Linked DNA regions of Priestia megaterium. The protein of the gene in region 2 interacts with the protein of the main gene of each other region in a pairwise test. Links are inferred from orthologs where the notes say so. Each region holds a gene or a part of one and is shown on either strand. Other genes may lie near its edges. The genes, in order: CEQ83_RS19445 and pknB.

Region 1 (17,727 bases), 220 kb from region 2 along the record:
TGTACCGGCTTCTGTTTTTAAGCCTACCGCATGTTTTGTATGAAAAAGCTGAACGACTTCCCCAGCAACGGGTGAAACAACTTGTCCTTCTGAAGGTTCGATTGCAAAACCGTCTCCCATCATCTTCTGTGCGAACACTGGATCTGGCACTTCGCTGATTGGCAGGATATTACCTGAAAGCGGAGCTAGAACGGTTGTTTCTTTTGATTTTGTCTTATTACCAAATAATTTTTTAAACATCTCAATCACCCTTTTTTAGATTGTACTTGTAGCATACCCCAATGATTCTGCAGAAAAACTTCTCCTATCCTGATGGTACATTAACATGGTCATTATTTAACCATGCTTTTTTTGTCTTGTAAATAAAAATGTATGCGTGTTTTCATAAGAAGTGCGTTCTCTATGCCGCACTTCATGTAACCCTTTATACATCTTTTGAAGGGTGGATATTAAATTTTAAACCTAAAAAAGAGGTTAAGACATAAACAAATGAATCCAATCTAAAGACGAATAACTCGTATACATGAGCCGAACCGCTTTTGACACCGCAGTTGATTTCCGTGCACGACTTCGCTTTCCGCGGGCGGATGCTGAGCCTCCTCGTCGCATACGCTCCTGTGGGGTCTCACCTATTCCGCTTTTCCCGCAGGAGTCTTCGGCTTGCCCTCCAATCAACTGCTAGAAAGACTTACAAACATGAAACCTACGTTCACCGTAACAAAAAAAACGAACCACTAATCAAACATCTTGATCAGTGGTTCGTTTTTCACTTCGTCTAAAATCCTTTTGTCCCAGCCTCTTGAGATTAGAACGTTGACGCAACTTCTTTTGCTTTTTCAGATGCTTTTGCTAGAATATTGTCTGCTTCTGCTGGCGTGTAAGCCATGCCTTCTGCAACAACCAGTTGGAAATCTTGAACACCAATGAATCCCATTACTGTACGTAAATAGCTTTGAGTAAATTCTAGCTCTGCCGCAGGGCCTTCTGAATACACGCCTCCACGAGCTTCTAGTAATACTACCTTTTTATCTGAAGCTAATCCTACTGGACCATTTTCAGTATATTTAAACGTTTTTCCTGCAATTAAAATGTTATCAATATATGCTTTCATTAGTGGAGGGAAACTTAAGTTCCACATTGGAGCTGAGAAAATAACTTTGTCAGCTTGTAAAAACTGCTCTACTAATTCACCCATACGCGTTACTTTTTCTAACTCAACAGCTGATAATTCTTCACCAGCTCCAGCTTTTCCCCATGCTGCTAAAACATCTCCATCGATGAATGGAACTGTTTCTTTATACAGATCAAGCGTTGTCACTGTATCAGTCGGGTTTGCTGTTTTATACTCATCTAAGAAAACCTGTGCTAAACGAGTTGAAAATGATGCTTCATCAACCTGTGGATTTACTTTTACATATAATACATTTGCCATAAATGTCATCTCCTAAAAAGTGTATATTATTATCAATTCGAGATATTACTAAACAAATTATCTTTAATTCGAGATTTATTATATAACGTCATTTTTTATGCGTCAACCTTTTCGCACAAAAAAACTCCGCAAGCGGAGTTTTATACACATTGAAATTCTCGAATTTGATTCACATCTACCCCAGCATACACCCAGAAAGATCCTGTCCAGCGATATCCTGCAACTGAGCGTCTGCCTACAAAGGTTGGGTAAAACCAGTAAGGTCGACCATTTCTCGGCCATATATAGGTGTATCGGTATAGGCATCCTGAAATAGCGCCTGGATCAACAGCATAAAGTGATGGACCTCCTGAACCTAGCTTTGGTGCAGGTGTAAAACCTGGCGGCGGACTTGAAGGCGGCTGCGCTCCTCCCTGCGGCGGAAACCCTTGGCCCCCTCCTCCAGGTGGCGATGGTGGAAAGCCTTGACCTCCTCCTCCAGGTGGCGGCGGCGGAAAGCCCTGACCTCCTCCTCCAGGTGGAAACGACGGAAACCCTTGGCCTCCTCCAGGTGGAAACAAATTTTGAAAACGTGGATCGTATTGATATGGATACATACGCACTCCCCCTTTATAATGCTTGCTACGTTACAATATGCATCATAATGAAGATAGGTGAATGTCTACTTTTACCTTCTATAGACTAATTGAACGATGTCAAACTTGGTAAGCTTAAAGAGGAGCCTTATGGGAGAAAGTAATAAATCCAACACGGAAACTACTTGCGTGTTGGATCTGCTTGCGGAAAATACTTTTCAATAAAATTATACAGCCAAAATACGGTAATCAAAATAGGCGCTATCAGAAAAGGATGTTGAACCCACATTTTCACCAGTACCTTTTCAAATGACGGAATCGATTTTAACACTTGAAATAACGAGCTTCCGCTAAAAATAACGCTCGTTCCTATCAATAAAAAAGACAGCGAGTTAAATTGATCTATCCACATACTCATAGAGATATAAAAACTAACACTCGTTCCTATGCCCCCCATTATTCCGCTTAAAATACTTTTTACCGAAAAAGGAATCCCCACAAACCATCCGGCTCCTAGTCCTGCACACCCTGCTAAAATGCTAGAAAAAAGCAGCGGCTGCTCAAGCCAGAGACATGCATTCACTCCAACCACTAAGGTAACATGTATTCCTACGTGAAGGGAAATTCTTTTGCCAACAGGCTCTGAAACATAATGATGGTAGCGCCCGCTATAAAAAATTGTCCACCATAATAATAAAAATGCTGTCAAACTTGCCCCTATAATCATAAACACACCTCTCTACGTTATGATTCTATTAATCTCTATCTATTATTTTCCTAATATCCTGTGTCTCTTATTCGGTAATCTACCCCATGCCTTCCATACGTTCATCAGTAAGAAAGTAGACTATGACTGTTTACTTGTAGGGAGCTAAGAAGTTGAATGTCTGCATGTAGAAAAAGATAGTGTAGAACACTTTCTCTTACCTTTACTATTATTCATATGTATAGCTTGCTAGATTTAGTCCTCGCAGTTTAGAATTTTTCAGTCGTTCATATGAAACTATTTGCCCCTTTCTTTCGTTATATATATACACGTTTCTTTATCTTTTCACGTGCAAAAAAAGATAAATTCCTATAGTATGTTTTCATATTAACCTTTAAGGAGATAAAGAAGATGAATTGAATCAATCCTTACAAATAGAGTTTTTAGAAAAAAGAAATTGTTATCATTTCTCCTATTTATGTTATAGAATAATTCATGTATAATAAAAGGCTGTATGGTAACGCAGCTTGCGACATATCTTTTCTTACTTTTAGCAAGTCTATATTCAAAGCAAAAACTGCAAAGCGGGGTTAGTGCGACTCTTCATTAATCGACTTTGCATTAAAAACCAGCATTTTTCTTTTATCATAAAGAAAGAATGAGATTTAATAGTGACAGGTGAATAATATGGGTGAAAATCAAAGAAATGTTAGTAGATTTGACTGGAACTTGGCTTTCCTAATCTTCCTATTGTTTTGCGTAAGCGTTGTGGCAATCCATAGTGCTGAAAAAATTGGGCAGTATGATAAGAACTTCGTAGCGCAACAAGTTGTTTTTTATATTATTGGAATGGTGATTATAGGATTTGTCATGCGTTTTGACTCCGATCAGCTTCAAAAGCTAACGTGGGTTTTTTATGGATTTGGGAACTTTTTATTGCTTCTTTTACTAGTGGCTCCTTCAAGTATTGCCAGAGAAATTAACGGGGCAAAAAGTTGGTTCACACTTCCCGGCTTCTCGTTGCAGCCATCAGAGTTTATGAAAGTGTTTTTGATTATCACACTGAGTACGGTCATTGTTAAACACAATGAAAAATATCGTATCCGAACAGTAAGAGAAGACTTTTTACTGCTTGGTAAACTAGGCGCTGTACTTGCTTTACCTTTATTGTTAATCATGCAGCAGCCTGACTTAGGTACCGCTCTTGTGTTCTTAGCAATCACAGTTGGACTTGTATTTGTTTCAGGCGTAAGCTGGAAAATCATCGCGCCTGCATTTTTAGGTATTACAGCGGTTGGTTCTGTTATTTTGGGACTTGTTGTTTATGCACCTAACTTATTAGAAAAGTATTTAGGGGTTAAGCAATACCAATTTGGACGTATTTATTCTTGGCTTGATCCTGAGTCGTATAGTTCCGGAGAGGGCTATCATTTAAAGAAATCGTTAGATGCGATTGGGTCAGGAATGGTAAACGGTAAAGGGATCGGAAATGGAGTTGTCTATTTGCCAGAAGGACAGACCGACTTTATTTTTGCGGTTATTGGAGAAGAGTTTGGCTTTATAGGCGCCAGCATTGTTATTAGTCTTTTCTTCGTACTCGTTTATTACTTGATCAAGCTAGGGCTTGAAACAAAAAATGAATTCAATTCTTACTTATGTGTAGGCGTTATTTCAATGCTTACGTTCCACGTATTTCAAAATATCGGTATGACCATTCAAGTCTTACCTATTACCGGAATTCCACTTCCTTTTATTTCATATGGAGGTAGTTCACTGATGGGGAACATGTTTGCAATGGGTCTGATGTTTGGAATCTCATGGCATCACAAACGCTATATGTTTGGAAATGATTAAAGAGAGACAATGGTCTCTCTTTTTTCTTTTATCTCCCTATTAAGCATGCTACAATAAAGAAAACGCTTTCAAAATCTGTTTTAAAAGGAGTAGATATGCATGCTTGATTACCAATATCGTCGCAAAGCCTATGCTATTTTGTTAAAACAGACATCCGCACCTTCATCTACAACTTCTTTTTCCACCTGGCTCATACAGCTACTAAAACGAAACAAGTAAAAAAGGTGTGCTACTGCACACCTTTTTTACTTGTTCGACAGCGACGTTAAGCCAATCTGCCTAACGATTTTTTTACTGTCTTCATTTAATCCTTTTACAATAACCTTTTTATTCAATCGCTCATACTTATCGATAATTTTTGAGATGCCGATCACGGCCGATTGATCCCATATATGAGAAGAACTAAAATCAATAATGATGGTATCTGGGTCTGTTTCATACTGAAATTCATCCATAAAGAAACTGATGGTAGCAAAAAATAATTGCCCTGAAACCCTGTATTGCTTCATATTGCCTTCTTTTTGTGAAGTTGTTTTGATTTTAGCCATCTTCCAGCCAAATACAATCGTACTTAAAACAATACCTACCATTACTCCTAATGCTAAGTTATGTGTAAACAATACGATAACCACCGTAACAACCATTACAATGGCATCCGATAGCGGATATTTCGTTAAGTCTTTAAGGGACTGCCAATCAAATGTACCGGCAGCTACCATAAACATAACGCCTACAAGAGCAGCCATTGGAATTTGTTTAACAACATCGCCAAGCACCATAATTAAGAACAATAAAAAGACTCCGGCGACTAAGGTAGATAACCTTCCACGTCCCCCTGATTTTACATTAATCATAGATTGTCCAATCATGGCACAGCCAGCCATTCCTCCAAAGAAACCTGTTACAATATTAGCAATGCCTTGACCGCGCGCTTCTTTATTTTTATTCGAAGGCGTATCTGTAATTTCGTCCAGTACCGTTGCCGTTAGCATAGATTCAAGTAGGCCTACAATCGCCAAAGGAAGCGAATAAGGTAAAATGATGAGCAGTGTCTCCACTGATAAATCAACCTTTGGAAAGTGAAGAACCGGCAATGAACGCGTAATATTCCCCATATCTCCTACCGTTTTTAAATCTAAATGAAAGACAATCGCTACAATCGTCATCAAGACAATCGCAACAAGCGGAGATGGTATTGCCTTGGTCATGAGCGGAAATAAGTAGACGATGAGCAGCGTTCCGGCTACCATTGCGTACATCATCCAATTTGCTCCTTCAAAATGCGGAAGCTGTGCGGTAAAAATCAAAATACCGAGCGCATTTACAAAGCCAATCATCACTGTTTGAGGAAGAAACGATAAAAACCTTCCTACTTTCAAAACACCAAGTAAAATTTGAATAATTCCGGTTAAAACAGTAGCTGCAAATAAATACTCAATGCCATGATCTTTGACTAAGTTAATCATCAATAAAGACATTGCTCCTGTTGCAGCTGAAATCATAGCTGGTCTTCCACCTGTAAAAGCAATCACAATTGCCATACAAAAAGATGCATACAGACCAACCATAGGATCGACACCGGCGATAATGGAAAAAGCAAGGGCTTCTGGAATAAGCGCAAGAGCAACTGTCATCCCTGACAAAATGTCTGCTCGAACATTTGAAAACCACTGCTGTTTAATACTTGCCATCATGATGGTTTATCACCTCTTATGAATTTTTTATACGATTTTCGACTTTCACGAAAATCAAGGCCGTTTTTAACGTATCAAATCGTACCATACAATTTCCTATTTGGAAACAATTAATTTTCGCAAATAAAAAGACGAGAAGCTTGATTGCTTCTCGTCTTTTTATTTGTTACGCGGCAGCATTTCGCTTCCATTCAGCAAATAAATGAAATTATGTTCATTCATTAATTGCTGCTTCAAGCGCAACAACAATCATATCGTTGAACGTCGTTTGACGTTCTTCTGACGTTGTTTCTTCACCAGTGAAGATGTGATCACTTACTGTTAAAACCGACAAAGCATTACGGCCGTATTTAGCCGCTAGCGTATACAGAGCCGTCGTTTCCATTTCAACTGCCAATACGCCGTGAGCTGCTAATTTTTCTAGCTGGCCGTCTTCATTGTAAAATTGATCAGATGTAAATACACTTCCTACTTTTAACTGAAGGCCTTTTTCAACACCTGCATCGTAAGCGCGCTTTAATAAATCAAAGTTAGCTGTCGGTGCGTAGTCAATAGGACCAAATTTAACGCGGTTCATTTGTGAATCACTTGACGAAGACATGGCTAAAATAACGTCACGTACTTTTACATCTTTTTGGATTGCTCCGCATGTACCCACGCGAATTAGGTTTTGAACACCATATTCATTCATTAGTTCATTTACATAAATAGCAATCGATGGTACACCCATTCCCGTTCCTTGAACAGAAACGCGCTTTCCTTTATATGTTCCTGTAAATCCAAGCATACCGCGCACTTCGTTATAGCAAGTTACATCTTCTAAAAACGTTTCTGCAATGTATTTTGCACGAAGTGGATCACCTGGAAGTAAAATTGTTTCTGCAATATCACCTTGTTTTGCCCCAATATGTACGCTCATTTCGTACCTCCTATATGTAAAAAATCTTACGCTTTCACTATACCATATTGTATCCCTTGCATGTCTATTTACTTCTAACATTATGCGTCAAAAATAAAAAGACATACTGCCCAAAAAATGGCGTAGTATGTCTTTTTATATAAGGGTACGCTAATAGCGCAAGGGATTTACTAACTTTAGCTGAGGTGATATGTATGGGGAAAAAACATCGCAACCGAATTAATTCGCCTAAAAAGAATAATCACATTCCAAAAGAAGCAATTATAGCAGAACATGAAGCCCATGGAGATGAATATTCAGCAACAAACCGAAAAAATGGCCCTGGTCATCATACTCGTGATTACTAAGAGTCAACATATAAATAAAAAGCGGCCAGATAGGTCGCTTTTACCTTATGTTTAACGTACATGCAGGCGATTCACTTTTTGCCATCCGTCTGTCCATAGCTTGTAGTAATACTTCCCTCGAGTACCTTCATCAATTAACAAAATATCGCCTGTGCTAATAAATCTCGCATCACAATCTTTTGGCAAATTATCAGCAATATTAAACATCTGAAATACTTGTGTTGCAGCGTCTTGATGATCGAATGCTGTAATCGTTAGACGATGGACAGGCTTATATCCGCGCTTTTCGCCTTTTTCTTCTGTTTGCATAATGGTTACATCATATTCTGTGCTAATATTAAATTGTTTTTTTATTGTGGTCCACACACTCAACATTCTTCCCTCCACCCAAAAGCAAGTATTTACTCTTTTACGTTATGTATTCTTATATAATTAGTGATAAAATCCGAAAATCCTTTATCGAATCAAAACGTTTTTTGTCGAAATTACTAGTTTCTCCTTATTAAACATGTACATAAAATATTTGTTTCCCATTTTATCATTAGTTGTTTTTGAATGGATGAATCAATAGACCTACTTAAACAAAATGAAATATTAACGAAAAAAATGTAACCATTGCTCCTATTTTTGGTTATATAGGCGCTTAGAAAGGAGGTAGACTCCTAATGACCAAGCAAGTCCTACACAATATCCTGCTAGTATATCCGTTAAAAAGTGTACGCCTAAATACAAACGGCTAAATCCAATTAATAAAATAATAATAGCAATTACGCATGCAGCTGCCGTTTTAATAGCCCTGCTTCTTGTATACATCCATATTAACAAAAGCACTCCGCTGTAAAACGCCATTGAGTTCATGGCATGTCCGCTCGGAAAACTATAGTGAGAGGCGGGAACGACTTGACTCCAATCAGGTCTTGGTCTTGCAAAAATCTCCTTCAATCCCCAATTTAAAGCGCGAACTCCCCAAAAAACAAGCGTGATATATAAAGCGAGCAATCCTTTTCGTTTATAAAGAAGAAATACTATAATGGCAAACCATATTGGCGCAGTGACATACCAAGATCCTACAGTTGTTATAAATATGATGATGGGTGTTAACGTATCCGTCCTCCATCCTTCAATGGTATGAAGTACATTAAAGTCAAGCTGTTTCACCCAAGGTGTATTAAACGTAAATAAAATGAGTAAAAAGAAAGCTAAAAGCGATACAATAAATAGAGAATATTTTGTAGTGCGATTTACCATTTTTTATTTCCTCCAACCTATTAAAAGAAAAAGCATGTAGCGTGCTACATGCTTTACTTATTCACACGTTTTGGCTGAATATAGTCTTCCGGCTTGGGAGCTTGATGAACGACAAATTCAGCCGAAAATTCCTCTTTTGCATTTATTTTTTTCGTTTGTTTTGATTGCGGCATATACCTCTCTCCTTTCTTTTTACTGTCTTTAATATACGAAAAATAAAGGAGAGCTATGCACGTTAGCTATAGCGTGAAATAATATTGGTTAATCTATTTTTTAACTGAGGAATTTCTTTTTCAGAAACATGAACATGAACGAGCGACTCATCTGCATCCAGCATTTCAGATAAAAACCCCCCAAACCCTCTGGCCCGTCGATCTACTTCTATAAATAAATCGTAGTCATGTAAGCCGCTCGGCTGCACGATGATTTCAATTTCATCTACTTTCCCAGCGTACACTCCACCGCTTGGAACAAATTCAAATTCTTGAACAAAAGGAAGTCTTTTTCTCATCCTGCGAGGAGCTTCTTCGCACTCGACTTGGCGCAAGCGAAAGCCAAGCTGTTCCATCGCTTCAATTGTGCTTGTTACCATAAGGTTAGGGAGCACTTTTACATGATCAATATCCGACGGATCAACCGCATCTTTAATATCGAGGCTCGTCGCCACCCACACTCGGGTTCTCCCTAATGTAACAGGCGTATCATCAGGCAGCTGAAAGGTAAAAGGAATAGACTTGGTTTCAGATGGTTGGATCGTAAACGGGTCGTTAATCTTAAACGTATTAAGTTCAATGTCCTGCTTGTATTTTTTATCGTCTCTTTCTTTTACATAGGTTGTGAATAGACGCAGATAGATGCTGTCAATTTTCTGCTCAACATTTCCGCCGTACACTTCAACAATCCCTTCAATCGTTTCACCAGCACGAAATTCATCATTGACAAGCTTAGCATCCACTCGCGCTGCACCAATTCCAATGCGGGCTAACGCTTTATTAAATAGCGCCATGCTTTTCCCTCCCCGAGTTCTTACTATTTATATAGTCATAAATGTCTTTTTGTAAACTTTTAATACTTTCATACGCTTCATCTGCTCTCAGCATTTTTTGAATGATGGTTTTAATGGGCGCCGACAAGCTTAGCTCTTGTTCCCAGCTTTTTTCTTGTTTATCCGTCGGCTCATAACCAGAATACAATAAAAATAAAAGAAAATGACCAAGCGCATAGATATCGCTTGCAACCGATGTTTGTCTCATAAACTGCTGTTCTTCTATAAGGCTGCTTGTTTCTTCATGAGCTCCCAAAAATCTTGCAAGACCAAAGTCAATAACATAGATGGTCCCGTTAACATCAATAATGTTTGGAATACGAAGATCACGGTGAACGATTCCTTGCTCATGAATAACGGAAACTACTTTTAGAATATCAAGTAAAATGTCAAGCGCTTTTTCTTCTGTATATACGCGCTTCTCTTCAAAAATTAAATCTTCAAACGTTTTTCCTTGAATCAACTCCATCACTAGAAAACACCCTTCATCTATTTCAACAGCTTCATACAGCGAAGGAATTTGAGGATGATCTAGTTGAGACAGCAGTTTTGCTTCATAATGAAAAGACTTCAGCCCCTGAGGCGTGCGCTGCTTCGTTTTGCGGAGCTGCTTTATTACTACCTCTTTTTGTTGCACAATGTCACTAGCAACATATGTTATACCATAGCTCCCCATTCCCAGTACATTTATGATTTCATAGCGCTCACAAATGACTGTTCCTTTTTTAAAAGGACGGTCAACTAGCCAGCGATGAAAGTGTTTGAACATTCGATTTTTCATTCCAAATCAACTTGAGAAAAAGCTTGAGAAGAAGCTTCCGCTTTTGCGTTTACGCTTGTAATGGTGATGACCATATTTTGAATGACTGTGGCTGTCATAATATTTGCTTCGTTTATAATCGCTACTGCTGCTATGGTGACGCGGACGTCTGTGATGATGATCACTGCTGCTGTAGTGGCGTGGACGTCGGTAGTGTCGATCACTGCTGCTGTAGCGGCGATGTTTAGATCCAGTTAATGATTCAAATATTTTTCTGAACATAAAGAAAACCTCTTTTCTTAACATTTGTTACCCTTTATACGTACGAAATGTTATAAAGGTTTCAAAAAGTCCCTTACCCTTTTTTAAAATAGTTAAACGTTTCAAAGGAGGCTTAACATGACTTCTACTGACACAAATCCCCTCATTAGATTGGAGGATGTTCTTCGTCTGCAGCAGATGATGCAGCACAAACCTCCTGCTATTCTCCCGCTCTCTTTTATTGGAGAAGATGTAAAATGGATTAAAGAAATTCGAAGAAAAGTAAAAAAAGCTAATCAAAACAATGTTACACGTACACAAGCTTATTTGGACTATTATCAAAAACACCCTGAAATTCACTGGGCTCTTTTAGCACACTTAGTTTCACGAAACGGCGGCTATTATATGACAGATCTCTCCACTACCTTAATAAAATCCCTGCTTTCATCAGAGAAACAGCACGCATACTTCTTGTTTTTAGAACATTCCAACTCAGCGATATTTCATGATGCTTACGCTCAGCTGTTACTCTATGAAAAAAGCAAAGAGCAAAACAGCAATCTGTTTCATTTACTCCCCGCCTTTCACATATCTTCTTTTATGAAAGCTGTTTGGAATGACTTTTGGCAGCACAGAAACAAAACGCTCTTATCAATAGCCCTGATTGTGAACGAACAGTATCATATCGAAAAAAATGTTCTCTTTAAAAAAGAGTTTCAGCGTGATGTTCTTAACTCTTGGCAGTTTCACACTCAAAATTTTCTCGGTATGACTCAAATCGTCTTTCCCTATTATTCAGGTAATAAAATTGATTTATGTGGAACGAAAGTCTACCATTTTGAGTCTGTGATAAGACGGATTGAAGTGGGAAAAACCCTATACGTTCTTCTTTTTTATTCAAACTTGCATGATGCTATTTATACCTTTAGCCTTAAACACCCTCATACAGGGTCTCGAAGCGATTATAATTCAGATATATTTACAAATGACAGAACTCATTCCAAAAAGCTCTATAGCCCGACTTTAACTATGAGCTGGGGAGACCGCGTACATCTTTTTTTAAGAAAAGAAGATTGGTTTGAAGACGAAAGCATATTTTCTCTTCTTGACTCTATTCCCGCTTCTTCAGTTAAAAAAATTCCCCTTCAGCATCATATAAAAGTGCAATCCGCTATAAAAGCTGCTAATCCTTTTTCATAACCGCTGTCTCATAAACAAAACGACGAGTTTCCCCGTCGTTACAGATGTATCTATCTTTTTATTCTTCATCTTGCTCATCAATAATACATTTATCAATGAGATAATCAAAAGTTATATCCGCTAATTCGCCTAGCTCTTCTTCAGCGGGAACATAGCCTCGCTTGACTAGTTCATTGTAAAAGAACTCCGCAATTTCTTCCGTATCAATGACCACTTCGATTTCTTTCACAATATCACTCCTTATCCCGTTTGAACGGATTAGCGTACCTTATTTTTCTTAAAAATAGGTTCACTCCATCTTCTCCTTGAAGTTTTACCTTATACACATTTATGAACAATTTGGCAATAGTATGTCTAAAATTTCAGCAGTTTAAATAGAAAGGTAATTATACCCATTCTTTTTTCATTACCATCGCCGTATACACAATAAAAGATAGCTAAGAGAGATGTGATGATCTATCTCGGCTATCTTTTATTTATTAGGCATCTACCTGCTATTTTCCTTGTTCGGATTTTGCTATCTTTTTTAAATGTTTCAGCACTAAGTTCATGACTTCAGCGTATTCTTCATCTTCAAAAAGCTCATACAAAAATTTATAATCATTGTACACATCTAAAAGACCGTTTATAATCTCATGCTTTTCTTTAGTTAACCTCACTTCTTCTTTTTCAGAACCGTTTTGTTTTTTCATCTTTGGTAGCAACTCCGTCTTTTTAATTTCTTTACCTAAATACAACATATCAACACTTTGAGCGTAATTTTCTGTTTCCTCATGAGGAGTTACGAGAATGAGTTCTTCTTCACTAGCCTCAAGCCATTCTCCATCTGTTACACGTGACAATTCATAGACAATATCTTCCCATGAATCCTCTTTATAACGCCATATTTCTGTTCGAATACCAATGATTTTAAATAACTCTTTTCCATAATTAAAAACCTGGACGATATCGCCGAAGAAAAATTTATATTCAAGCTCTACTCTTTCCTGTACTAATATTTGACCTTCATATTCTTCTAGAAGCTCAATTGTATCTTCTAAAAAAAGACCTTCACTATGGTTGATTTCGTATACAAAAATCCCATCCATCACTTTTATATCGGTAATAGTGCCAACGGTCCCGTATATTGTTACAACGACTGTTTCACCAATTCCGTATTTAGGTTTTTTCTTCCCTGCCATCGTCGCACCTCCTTAGTAAACATACACCTACTGAAAAGTTACAATATTATATGCAGTAACTAAAAAAGGGGAAGTATAACATCTTTAGAACCAAGCCTTTATTATCTATTGCCCTCTATCATTTTTTTCTGCTTATTGTACAGGCTAAGGAAAATAAAAAGATCCGAACGATTCATCGTTCGGATCTTCCTTCAACTAAAATACTGTTGTTCTAGCCTCTTTTTATTTTCTCACGCATTATTTTGATAAAGCTCCCATGCTTCATCAAATACGGTCATACTTGATAAATAATGTCCGTTGAGCTCTAAATAAGAACTCAGTTCGTCATAGTCTGTTGAAGATTTCGGGAAGCTGTGATCATCATAAGCACTTCGCGCAAACTCTCCCATTCGATCATGTTTTTTATTTGATCGGAATTTCATTATATAGTGATAAAAGGATTTCATCGTACTCCCCCTCCAGCGGTATGTGTATCTTTTCTATCATTTTTTCAAGAAATCTACAACTTTCTTCTGTGATATGTAGATGTCGAACACTGCAATATGAGTGTTTTACTGGACAAAAAATATTAAATTCATGTTACAGTTGCAAAACAAATTTCACTATTAGCGTAACGAATAAATATTGTTATATCAATATTTTTCTTTTTTCAAAAAGACATTTGTAACAAAAACACATCGTTTTTATAACAAAAGCGTTGATTCGACAGGTTTCTCAAGCCTTTATGTAATTGCAAAAAAGAAGAATTCATGTTTTAATTCCGTAGTGAAAGGTTATTCTAACAATAATCGCCATTTAAATAAATCTTGTTGGTGGGAGGTTTACATCAGCATATGTTGAGGAAAAATAATACTATGAATACTCGAAATGCTTACTTTGATAATGCTAAATTCGTATTAATTTTTTTAGTTGTATTTGGGCACATGATTTCTCCGTACCGAACAGATAGCAGCGGAATGCTGTCCATTTATCACTTTATCTTTATTTTCCATATGCCTGTCTTTATTTTACTAGCAGGTTATTTCTCGAAAAATTTCCATAAAAAAGGATATTACAAAAAAATATTTACAAAGGTGGCTCTTCCTTACTTAGCTTTCCAAACGATCTATACTCTTTATTATAGTGTGCTTTATACAGATGAAACGTACACGCTTCAATATTTGGTTCCTAGATGGGCAATGTGGTTTCTACTGAGCTTAATTTTTTGGAAATTAATGCTTCCTTTCTTTGCAAAATTCCCAATGTGGATTAGCTTAACTGTCTCTATTTCGCTTGGACTTGCAATGGGCTTCATTGATATTGACGGATTTGATAAAATTCTAAGCATTAGCAGAATGTTTGTCTTCTTCCCGTTTTTCCTTTTAGGCTACTATTTGTCACAGCGACAAGAGCCTTTTACAAATCTTTTGACAGCGCGAAATCGAATCATTGCATCCATCGTATTACTAGTTACATTAATTGGAAGCTATTCTTTCTTAGACGACACGGCTTACACAGATATGCTGTATGGAACGAACACGTACGACAATGTGGCCGAATTTTTAATGCGCGTTTCTCACTATGGAATTGCTTTTCTTGTATCTTTTGCCTTTATGGCTTTAATTCCAACGCGCGGTTTTGCTTTAACAAGCATTGGACAGCGATCACTATACGTGTATTTATTGCACGGCTTCATTTTAAAATGGTTCTTTACAACTGACTTCTCAAAAAGTCTAGAGCCAACATCATGGGGTATTATCGTCTTAATCGCACTGTCCATTTTAGTAACGATGCTTCTTGGCAGCCGTATTGTCGATTGGTTCATCACCGGTACCAAGCTCATCGTTCAGTTTGTTACACCTAAAAAAGCCATTCAGAAATTTTCATTAGCATTCAAACGTACGTTTTCATAAAAGTCATACTCCTTTAGGAGTATGACTTTTTTCATTTTCTTTAGAGAAACCAAGTAAATAATTTCATTTTGCTGAATTTTATGTTAACGTTTTAATATCTAAAGGAAGGGAGTTTTTCAAGATGGAATTAGCATATTATGCTGGAGAGTTTAGAGATATTAACGAGGCTGTTATTCCAATTGATGAACGCGGTCACCAGTTTGGAGACGGTGTTTATGAATTTATTCGTGTATACAAAGGAGTTCCGTTTTCGATTGAACGTCACTTAGACCGCTTAGAAAGAAGTGCAAAGGCAATCTTTATTGAACTGCCGGTTTCAAGACAGGAACTAAAGGACATCATTCGTCAAGGAATGGAAAAATCAACGTTAAAAGACGCTGATATTTATATTCAAGTTACGCGCGGGATTGCTCCTCGAAATCATTTATTTCCTGATGTACCTGCACAATTAGCACTCACAATACGCCATCCTCGCCAAACACCTGAAGAAGCCTATGAAAAAGGCATTTCCACTCTTCTATTGGAAGACGAACGATGGGCTAATTGCTATATCAAATCATTGAACCTACTTCCTAACCTTCTGGCCAAACAAGCTGCGGCTTCTAAAGGGTGCAAAGAAGCTATTTTAGTAAAAGACGGATACATAACCGAAGGGTCGAGCAGCAATGTATTTGCGATAAAAGACAACGTCTTGTTCACGACTCCTGCCACAAGAAAAATTCTATCCGGTATTACGCGCGCTAACGTACTGGAATGTGCGCAGGAACAAGCCATTCAAATCCGAGAACAAAATATGACTCCTTCCTTTTTAAAAGACGCTGATGAAGTTTTTATTACGAGCACGTCCGTTGGTCTTTTGCCCGTTTCGAAAATAGACGAAGTCGAACTTCCAACTGTTCGTCCTGTTACAGTAGCTTTAAAGCACGCATACAGCCTACGTACTGCTGGAACAAAGGCTTATCAATAAGAAAATCCGCCCCTTACAAAATAAGGGGCGGATTTTTAGAATTTAAAGTAGTTGCGCTTTAATAATCTTGGCACTTTTAATAGCTCATCATACCGAATGGATTCATCAAGTTTTTTTGTATCGACAAGAAGCAGCTGTGTTTCCACTTCTTCTATGATCTCTTCTTCTTGATATGACATCCCGCAACCTGAACAGCTGATACATGGCATATGAGTAATTTCGATACTTCTCGTTCCATCTGGCAATTCCCAGTATGCGGTATTGGTTGTTTCTACCGCTTTTTCTTCTTCGCACCATGCGCATTGAACAGTCATATTACAGGACCTCCTTAAGATGATGGAGCATCGTCGCTTTTACCGTCTTTTTTCAATTGAGCTTTAAACTTTTTATCTTTTAATTCATCTCTTTTTTCACGTTTGTCTTTTAGGCTTTCGTGAGCACTGTCACTTTCATATGTTTTACGTCTTTTTACTCTCCCTAACCCTTCCGGTACAAGGTTGAATTGAGCATCATTCATAAGACCCGAGATGCCGATGGAAGAATCTTTAGCATCCGATTCTGGATAAACAGCTCGAAAATAATCATCTGCACGCCCAGGCACATAGCTTTCTGGCTCCGGATACGTCGTAATCACGCCTTCAAAGTTTCGCAGAACAACTTTACTTGCGCTTTGACTAATAATATAGTTTGGTTGAACGGCAATCTTTCCTCCACCTCCTGGCGCATCAATAACAAACGTTGGAACAGCATAGCCAGACGTATGACCTCGCAGCCCTTCCATAATTTCAAGCCCTTTGGAAACAGGTGCGCGGAAATGCCCAATTCCTTCTGATAAATCACATTGATAAATATAGTAAGGACGAACGCGTATTTTTACTAAATCGTGCATAAGCTTTTTCATGATAGCTACGCTGTCATTAATCCCAGCTAAAATAACCGCTTGATTGCCAACTGGAACGCCTGCATCGACAAGCATTTCACATGCTTTTTTTGTCTCTTCCGTAATTTCAATGGATGTATTAAAGTGAGTATTTAACCACACTGGATGATATTTTCTTAAAATGGCACATAAATTTTCCGTTATTCGCTGGGGAAACACAACGGGTGCTCTGGTGCCAATTCGAATAATTTCCACGTGGGGAATAGCTCTTAAATTTTTCAAAATATATTCTAAAATGTTGTCATTAATCAGCAAGCCATCACCGCCTGAAATGAGTACATCTCGCACTTCAGGTGTTTTGGCGATATAAGCAATCGCAGCATCTAACTGTTTTTTTGGAACGCCCATTCCAATTTGTCCTGAAAACCTTCTTCGAGTGCAGTATCTGCAGTACATGGAGCATTGATTGGTAACTAAGAACAAAACGCGATCCGGATAGCGATGAGTCAATCCTGGCACTGGAGAATCTTCGTCTTCATCTAGCGGATCTTCTAGATCGTATTTTGTTTTATGAAGTTCTTGGCCAACCGGAACAGACTGCATACGGACGGGGCAGCGAGGATCATCTGGATTCATTAAAGATGCATAGTAAGGCGTAATATTAAGCGGAATGGTTTTGGTTGAAATGCGCACTCCTTCTTCTTCTTCAGGAGTTAAATTAATGACTTTTTTTAAATCATCTAGCGTTCGAATTGTGTTTGTTAAT
Region 2 (5,817 bases):
ACGGATTTCAATAAGCTGAGAGATTTGCTCAATTTTCGGCAGTACACTTGGAATGAAGTTTTGTCCTCCAAAGCCTGGGTTCACCGTCATTAATAAAATAAGATCGATATCTTCTAAGATATGCTTTACCACGTCAATTGGCGTTGCAGGATTTAAAGCAACGCCTGCTTTCATACCGTGCTCTTTGATTAATTGAATGGTGCGGTGCAAATGAGTACACGCTTCAGCATGTACCGTTAAAATATCAGCACCTGCCTTTGCAAACATTGGAACGTATTGATCTGGGTTTTCAATCATTAAATGCACATCTAATGGCAGTGTTGTGACAGGGCGTACAGCCTCAACGATAAGCGGTCCAATTGTAATATTAGGAACAAAATGGCCATCCATAACGTCTATATGGATGTAGTCTGCTCCACCTGCTTCAACTTCACGAATTTCTTCAGCAAGCTTTGAAAAATTGGCAGATAAAATGGAAGGTGCGATTTTTGTCATTTTTAATACCTCGGCTTTCTTTGCTTAATTTCCTCAATAAATTGCAAGTAATGTTCGTAGCGATAACTCGGAATTTCTTTTTGTTCGTATGCTTCTTTCACCGCACATTTTGGTTCTTTCACATGCAAACAACCTCGAAATTTACACTGTTCACTCAAACGCGACATTTCAGGAAAACAATCGGTCAACTCTTCTACTTCTAACGTTAAAAATTCCAGTGAGCTAAAGCCTGGCGTATCAGCTACTAAACCTTCACCAAACGAAATCAGTTCTACATGACGTGTTGTATGCTTTCCTCTTCCAAGTGACATTGAAATATCATTTGTCTTTAACTCAAGCTCTGGTTTAAGCGTATTTAGCAGTGAAGATTTACCTACACCTGACTGTCCAGCAATAACCGTTACGCGATCTTCAAATAACGGCTGAATTTGTTCCATGCCTTTTTCTGTGACTGTCGACGTTAAAATGACCTCATATCCTATTTTACGATATTCTTCGGCATATTGCTCGATTTCTTGCTTTTGTTGCTGTGATAAAAGATCTACTTTTGAAATACAAATAATAGGTTCAATATGATTAGACTCCACTAACACTAAAAATCGGTTAAGAAGCATTGTACTAAAATCAGGTTCAATCGCTGAAAAAACAAGCAGCGCCTGATCAACATTTGAAATTGGGGGACGAACTAATTCATTTTTACGTTCTTTAATTTCAAGTATATATCCTTCAAGCTTATTTTCCGCCTGAAATACTACATTGTCACCGACTAAAGGCGTTACCTTCTTTTTACGAAAAACACCTCGTCCTCGACATTGCGTTACTTGTCCGTCATGAAGAACATAATAAAATCCGCTAAGGGATTTAATAATTCTTCCTTCTGGCATAACCTCACTCCTATCACTCTGGATATTCAACGTCTTTTTCTTCAATAACTTCCCCGTCTCGGACAATTTTATAAGACGCTTTTTCATTTTCATCAACTAAAACATCGAATGATTCTTTTGTTGTTTCAGTAATCGTTAGTTCTTTAGCAGGAACCGACATATCGTTATCTGCATCTTCGATATAAATTTGTACTTTTTGCGGCTTTGGCTTTTCCTCTTCTGTTTCAGTGGCATCGCCTGTTTCCGTTGCGTCGCCTTGTTCCGTGCTTGCTTCGGTGTCAGCCTCTTCTTTATACGGAATGGTAACATCCACTGACACCGTTTGAGGAGCTTTTGGCTCTTTGCCCATTGAGACCGTAATGGTGAGCTTATCACCTTGCTCAATACTCTGCTCCGCTGCAGGCTTTTGAGACATCACAAGACCTTTTTCAACAGTGTCGGAATACGCTGTTTTTACGTCCACTTCAATATCTTCATCTGATGCATAATCTTTTACGCTTTTTTCCGTCCAGCCCGAGAAATCCTTTAATGCAATCTTCGGCGGACCTTTACTTACCCATAGAGTAACCGTTGTATCTTCCGGCACGACTTGTTCGGTTTCTTTAGGCGTCTGATCTGTAATATTGCCTTTTGGTTCTGTGCTTTCAACTTCGATGGATTGGATATCTTTATAATTCTGCTTTTCTAACAGACTTTTTACTTCCGTAAAGCTTCTTCCAATGTACCGGTTAAATCCTTCTTTTTTCTTTCCTGTACTTCGATAAATAATGACGTTAGAGCCTTCTTTGATCACGTCTCCCGCTTCTGGCATCGTTTTAACCACGTCGCCTTCTTCCACCTCATTATCAGATATATCTTTAGGATTCTTCACTTTAAAGCCTAAAGAAACTAAATCGGTTACAGCTGATTCATAATCTTGATTATGTAAATCAGGAACCTTTACGTCTTTTGGCAGTAATAAAGCCGGAATGAATGTAACGGCGGCTACGCTAGCAGCTGCCAGCAGCAAAAAAATTAAAACAAGCGTTACAATCAGCTTGCTTTTGCCTTTTTTCTTTTTCTTCTTTTTTTTCTTCGGCTTTACTTCTTCTTCTTCTTGTTCTTCGCGCTCTAAGTGAGGTGGTTTTCTCACAGGTACGTGCGTTTCTTCGGATTCAACAAAATCCTCCTTAATAACGGGAATGGCTTTTGTCACTTCTTCATCATCAGGCACCGTAAATCTTTGTTCATTATAACGATTTGGATGAACAGCAGACTGTAAATCCGCTTCGAGTTCTTCGACGGAACTGTATCGGTAAAATGGATCTTTAGTTGTTGCTTTTAATACAACATTCTCCACGCTTTGAGGGATAGATGGATTCCACCTTTTTGGAGAAGGTGTTTCTGTCTGTAAATGTTTTAATGCAATTGACACAGCCGATTCCCCAGAAAAAGGGACTCGACCCGTTAGCAATTCAAATAGGACGATGCCAAGCGAATAAATATCAGAACGCTTATTCGCAAGCCCTCCCCTTGCCTGTTCAGGAGATAAATAATGAACAGAGCCCAAAACAGAATTAGTATGCGTAATGGTTGTAGAACTTAGTGCTACGGCAATGCCGAAGTCAGTAACTTTAATGGTATCATCATGATCAATTAAAATATTTTGAGGCTTAATATCCCGGTGAATAATTCCGTACTGATGAGCATGGGCAATAGCTGATGTAATCTGCGTCATAATATGTATGGCTTTATCAAGAGATAATGGTGATTCTTGCAGAATGTATTGCTTTAATGTCATACCCGGTACATATTCCATGATGATATAGTAAATATCTTCTTCTTCTCCAACATCATAAATGCTGACAATATTAGGATGAGCAATACTCGTAGCAGATTGAGCTTCTCGATGGAAACGCTTTATAAACGCATCGTCACTTGCAAAGTCTAAACGAAGCACTTTAATTGCCACATCACGATCCAAAATCATGTCGCGACCTAAATAGACGTTTGCCATTCCGCCTCCACCAATTACTTGCAATACCTTATAACGGTCGTTTAGCCGTCTACCTATTAGCAACACTCTCACCCACTTTCAGATGTAAAGTCCACAATTGCAAGTGTAATATTGTCTTCTCCACCAAGCTCATTTGCTAATTGAATCAGGCTCGTACCCTTTTCGTGAAGTGATGAACTTGTTGATAACGTTTCGTTCAGCTTTTGTTCCGTTACCTTATTTGTCAGTCCATCTGAACATAATAATAATCGATCTTCTTTTTCCACTTCAATTGTTTTTACATCTAAACTAACATTTTCTTCGGTACCTAGTGCTCGCAATAAGATATTTTTTCGCGGATGATGTTCAGCATCTTCTTTTGTGATTTGACCATTTTTTACGAGTTCATTCACAAGAGAATGATCTTCTGTTACTTGTTGAAATCCATATTCATTGGAAATATAGCACCTGCTGTCTCCTATATTACCAATCGCACAAAACGTATCGGCGCATAAAGCAAGTACAACTGTCGTACCCATGCCTTTACACTCTTCATGCTCCTGAGCATACCGATAAATATCTTGATTAATTTGGGAAACATGCGTACGAATCCACTGCGTCGCCTCATCAGGAGACGTTACTTTGTTCGCTTCTTCCCACGCTATTTGCAATTTTTGAACCGCCATCTCACTGGCGATGTCGCCAGCTCGATGACCTCCCATACCATCAGCCACAATTGCAAGCAGCTGATTATGTTGGTTCAAAAATACCCCTCCGTTATCTTCATTGTGTTGTCTAACTCTCCCTCGGTCTGTCATGAAGACAGTTGCCATACAATCACCTCGTCTCTTCTTTACGCTCCTTCGCACGTAATTGGCCACAAGCTGCATCGATGTCATGACCTTGCTCACGTCGAATAGTCACGTTAACGCCACGCTTTTTAAGCGTACGTTCAAATGCAAAAATCTGTTCACGCGGTGTACGAACATAATCACGCTCAGGCACATAGTTTACCGGAATCAAGTTCACGTGACATTTAACGTCTTTAATCAAATCCGCTAATTCCTCCGCATGCTCTACTTGATCGTTTACTCCTCCGAATAGACCATACTCAAAGCTAATACGTCTTCCCGTTTTATCCGTATAATATTTAATGGCTTCCATCAAATCAGGAAGTTTATACGCGCGGTTAATCGGCATTAAGCGTGAGCGGATGTCATTGTTTGGAGCGTGAAGTGAAATCGCAAAATTGATTTGCATTTTTTCATCAGCAAACTTATAGATTTTTGGAATGATTCCACTTGTCGATACTGTGATATGACGTGCACCAATATTTAATCCATCATCACTGTTAATTGTTTTTAAGAAGCGCATCATTTCATCATAGTTATCAAATGGCTCCCCAATACCCATAATTACGACAGAGCTCACGCGTTCTCCTTGTTCATCTAGCGCTTTTTGTACTTTTACTACTTGCGCTACGATTTCTCCAGCTTCTAAGTTACGCTTTAAACCTCCAAGAGTAGACGCACAGAACGTACAGCCGATGCGACAGCCAACTTGAGTTGTTACGCAGACAGAATTTCCGTATTCATGACGCATAAGCACCGTTTCAATCGTATAACCGTCATGGAGTTCGAATAAAAACTTCATCGTGCCGTCTCCAGACGTTTGCTGAACAACTGTTTTTAATGTCGTTAATGCAAATTTGTCTTTTAATTGTTCACGTAATCCTTTAGATAAGTTTGACATATCGTCAAAGTCCGTTACGCGTTTAACATATAACCAGTCAAAAATTTGTTTAGCACGGAACTTCTTATCACCATGTTCCACTAACCAATTTTCTAGGTCGTGCATTTCTAATGAATAAATAGATGGTTTTTGCGTTTTTTCTTCTGCTTTTGCTTTTCTTTTAGCTACTTCTTCCATTTTTACACCTTCTTCTGTAAACATGCAATATAAAATCCATCGCTTTGTGCATCTGGCAGCAATTGAATTTCACCATGTTTTACGTTTTGTTTAAGTCTTTGCGGCATGCGTGCAGCAAGCGTTTCGTCTTTTTGAAAATCAGCATGATCTGCTAAAAATGCTGCTACAACATCCCCATTTTCATCCCGATCGATTGTACATGTACTATATACGAGGGTCCCACCTTTTTTTAATAAAGGCGCAACCGCATTTAAAATATCTTGTTGAATACGCGCCAGCTGCTTTACATCCTGCTCAGTTTTTGTATATTTCAAATCAGGTTTACGTCTCATCACACCAAAACCTGAGCACGGGGCATCTACTAAAATGCGGTCAAACATTTCTTTATCAAACTGTTCACCGGCTTTGCGGCTGTCTTGAACCGTTGGCTCAATATTGGTAAGATGCAGACGCTCTGCCTGCTGGGCAATCAGCTTTACTTTATGGTCATGAATGTCCAAGGAAATAACTCTACCACTGTTTTTAAGCTGCTCT

Evidence for each region.
Region 1: the proteins of pknB (region 2) and CEQ83_RS19445 interact in binary tests that used the Bacillus subtilis proteins (3 or more experiments, as listed by UniProt). The link is inferred for Priestia megaterium from one-to-one orthologs.

Annotation. Positions count from the first base shown.
Region 1 is NZ_CP023317.1:3,780,232-3,797,958, forward strand. The notes cover bases 8,685-11,546. They hold CEQ83_RS19445 (serine/threonine protein kinase), read right to left. Parts: upstream 10,602-11,546; coding sequence 9,768-10,601; downstream 8,685-9,767. Other genes in these bases: CEQ83_RS19435 (phosphatase PAP2 family protein), read right to left, coding at 8,685-8,775; CEQ83_RS19440 (sporulation protein), read right to left, coding at 9,011-9,781; CEQ83_RS19450 (hypothetical protein), read right to left, coding at 10,608-10,862; CEQ83_RS19455 (DUF2515 family protein), read left to right, coding at 10,980-11,546. Also shown: CEQ83_RS19390 (PTS sugar transporter subunit IIA), read right to left, coding at 1-240; CEQ83_RS19395 (hypothetical protein), read right to left, coding at 475-675; CEQ83_RS19400 (FMN-dependent NADH-azoreductase), read right to left, coding at 806-1,432; CEQ83_RS19405 (hypothetical protein), read right to left, coding at 1,573-2,028; CEQ83_RS19410 (hypothetical protein), read right to left, coding at 2,189-2,734; CEQ83_RS19415 (FtsW/RodA/SpoVE family cell cycle protein), read left to right, coding at 3,401-4,567; CEQ83_RS19420 (SulP family inorganic anion transporter), read right to left, coding at 4,813-6,261; deoD (purine-nucleoside phosphorylase), read right to left, coding at 6,476-7,180; CEQ83_RS27250 (hypothetical protein), read left to right, coding at 7,375-7,527; CEQ83_RS19430 (hypothetical protein), read right to left, coding at 7,579-7,902; more of CEQ83_RS19435, read right to left, coding at 8,149-8,684; more of CEQ83_RS19455, read left to right, coding at 11,547-12,041; CEQ83_RS19460 (YozD family protein), read right to left, coding at 12,100-12,270; CEQ83_RS19465 (hypothetical protein), read right to left, coding at 12,536-13,222; CEQ83_RS19470 (YozE family protein), read right to left, coding at 13,453-13,668; CEQ83_RS19480 (acyltransferase family protein), read left to right, coding at 14,077-15,114; and 3 more genes.
Region 2 is NZ_CP023317.1:4,003,860-4,009,676, forward strand. Bases 916-3,872 are described here. They hold pknB (Stk1 family PASTA domain-containing Ser/Thr kinase), read right to left. Parts: upstream 3,439-3,872; coding sequence 1,393-3,438; downstream 916-1,392. Other genes in these bases: rsgA (ribosome small subunit-dependent GTPase A), read right to left, coding at 916-1,379; CEQ83_RS20495 (Stp1/IreP family PP2C-type Ser/Thr phosphatase), read right to left, coding at 3,444-3,872. Also shown: rpe (ribulose-phosphate 3-epimerase), read right to left, coding at 1-495; more of rsgA, read right to left, coding at 498-915; more of CEQ83_RS20495, read right to left, coding at 3,873-4,187; dual-specificity RNA methyltransferase RlmN, read right to left, coding at 4,192-5,283; 16S rRNA (cytosine(967)-C(5))-methyltransferase RsmB, read right to left, coding at 5,286-5,817. UniProt on the Bacillus subtilis protein: Protein kinase that is responsible for triggering spore germination in response to muropeptides, signaling bacteria to exit dormancy.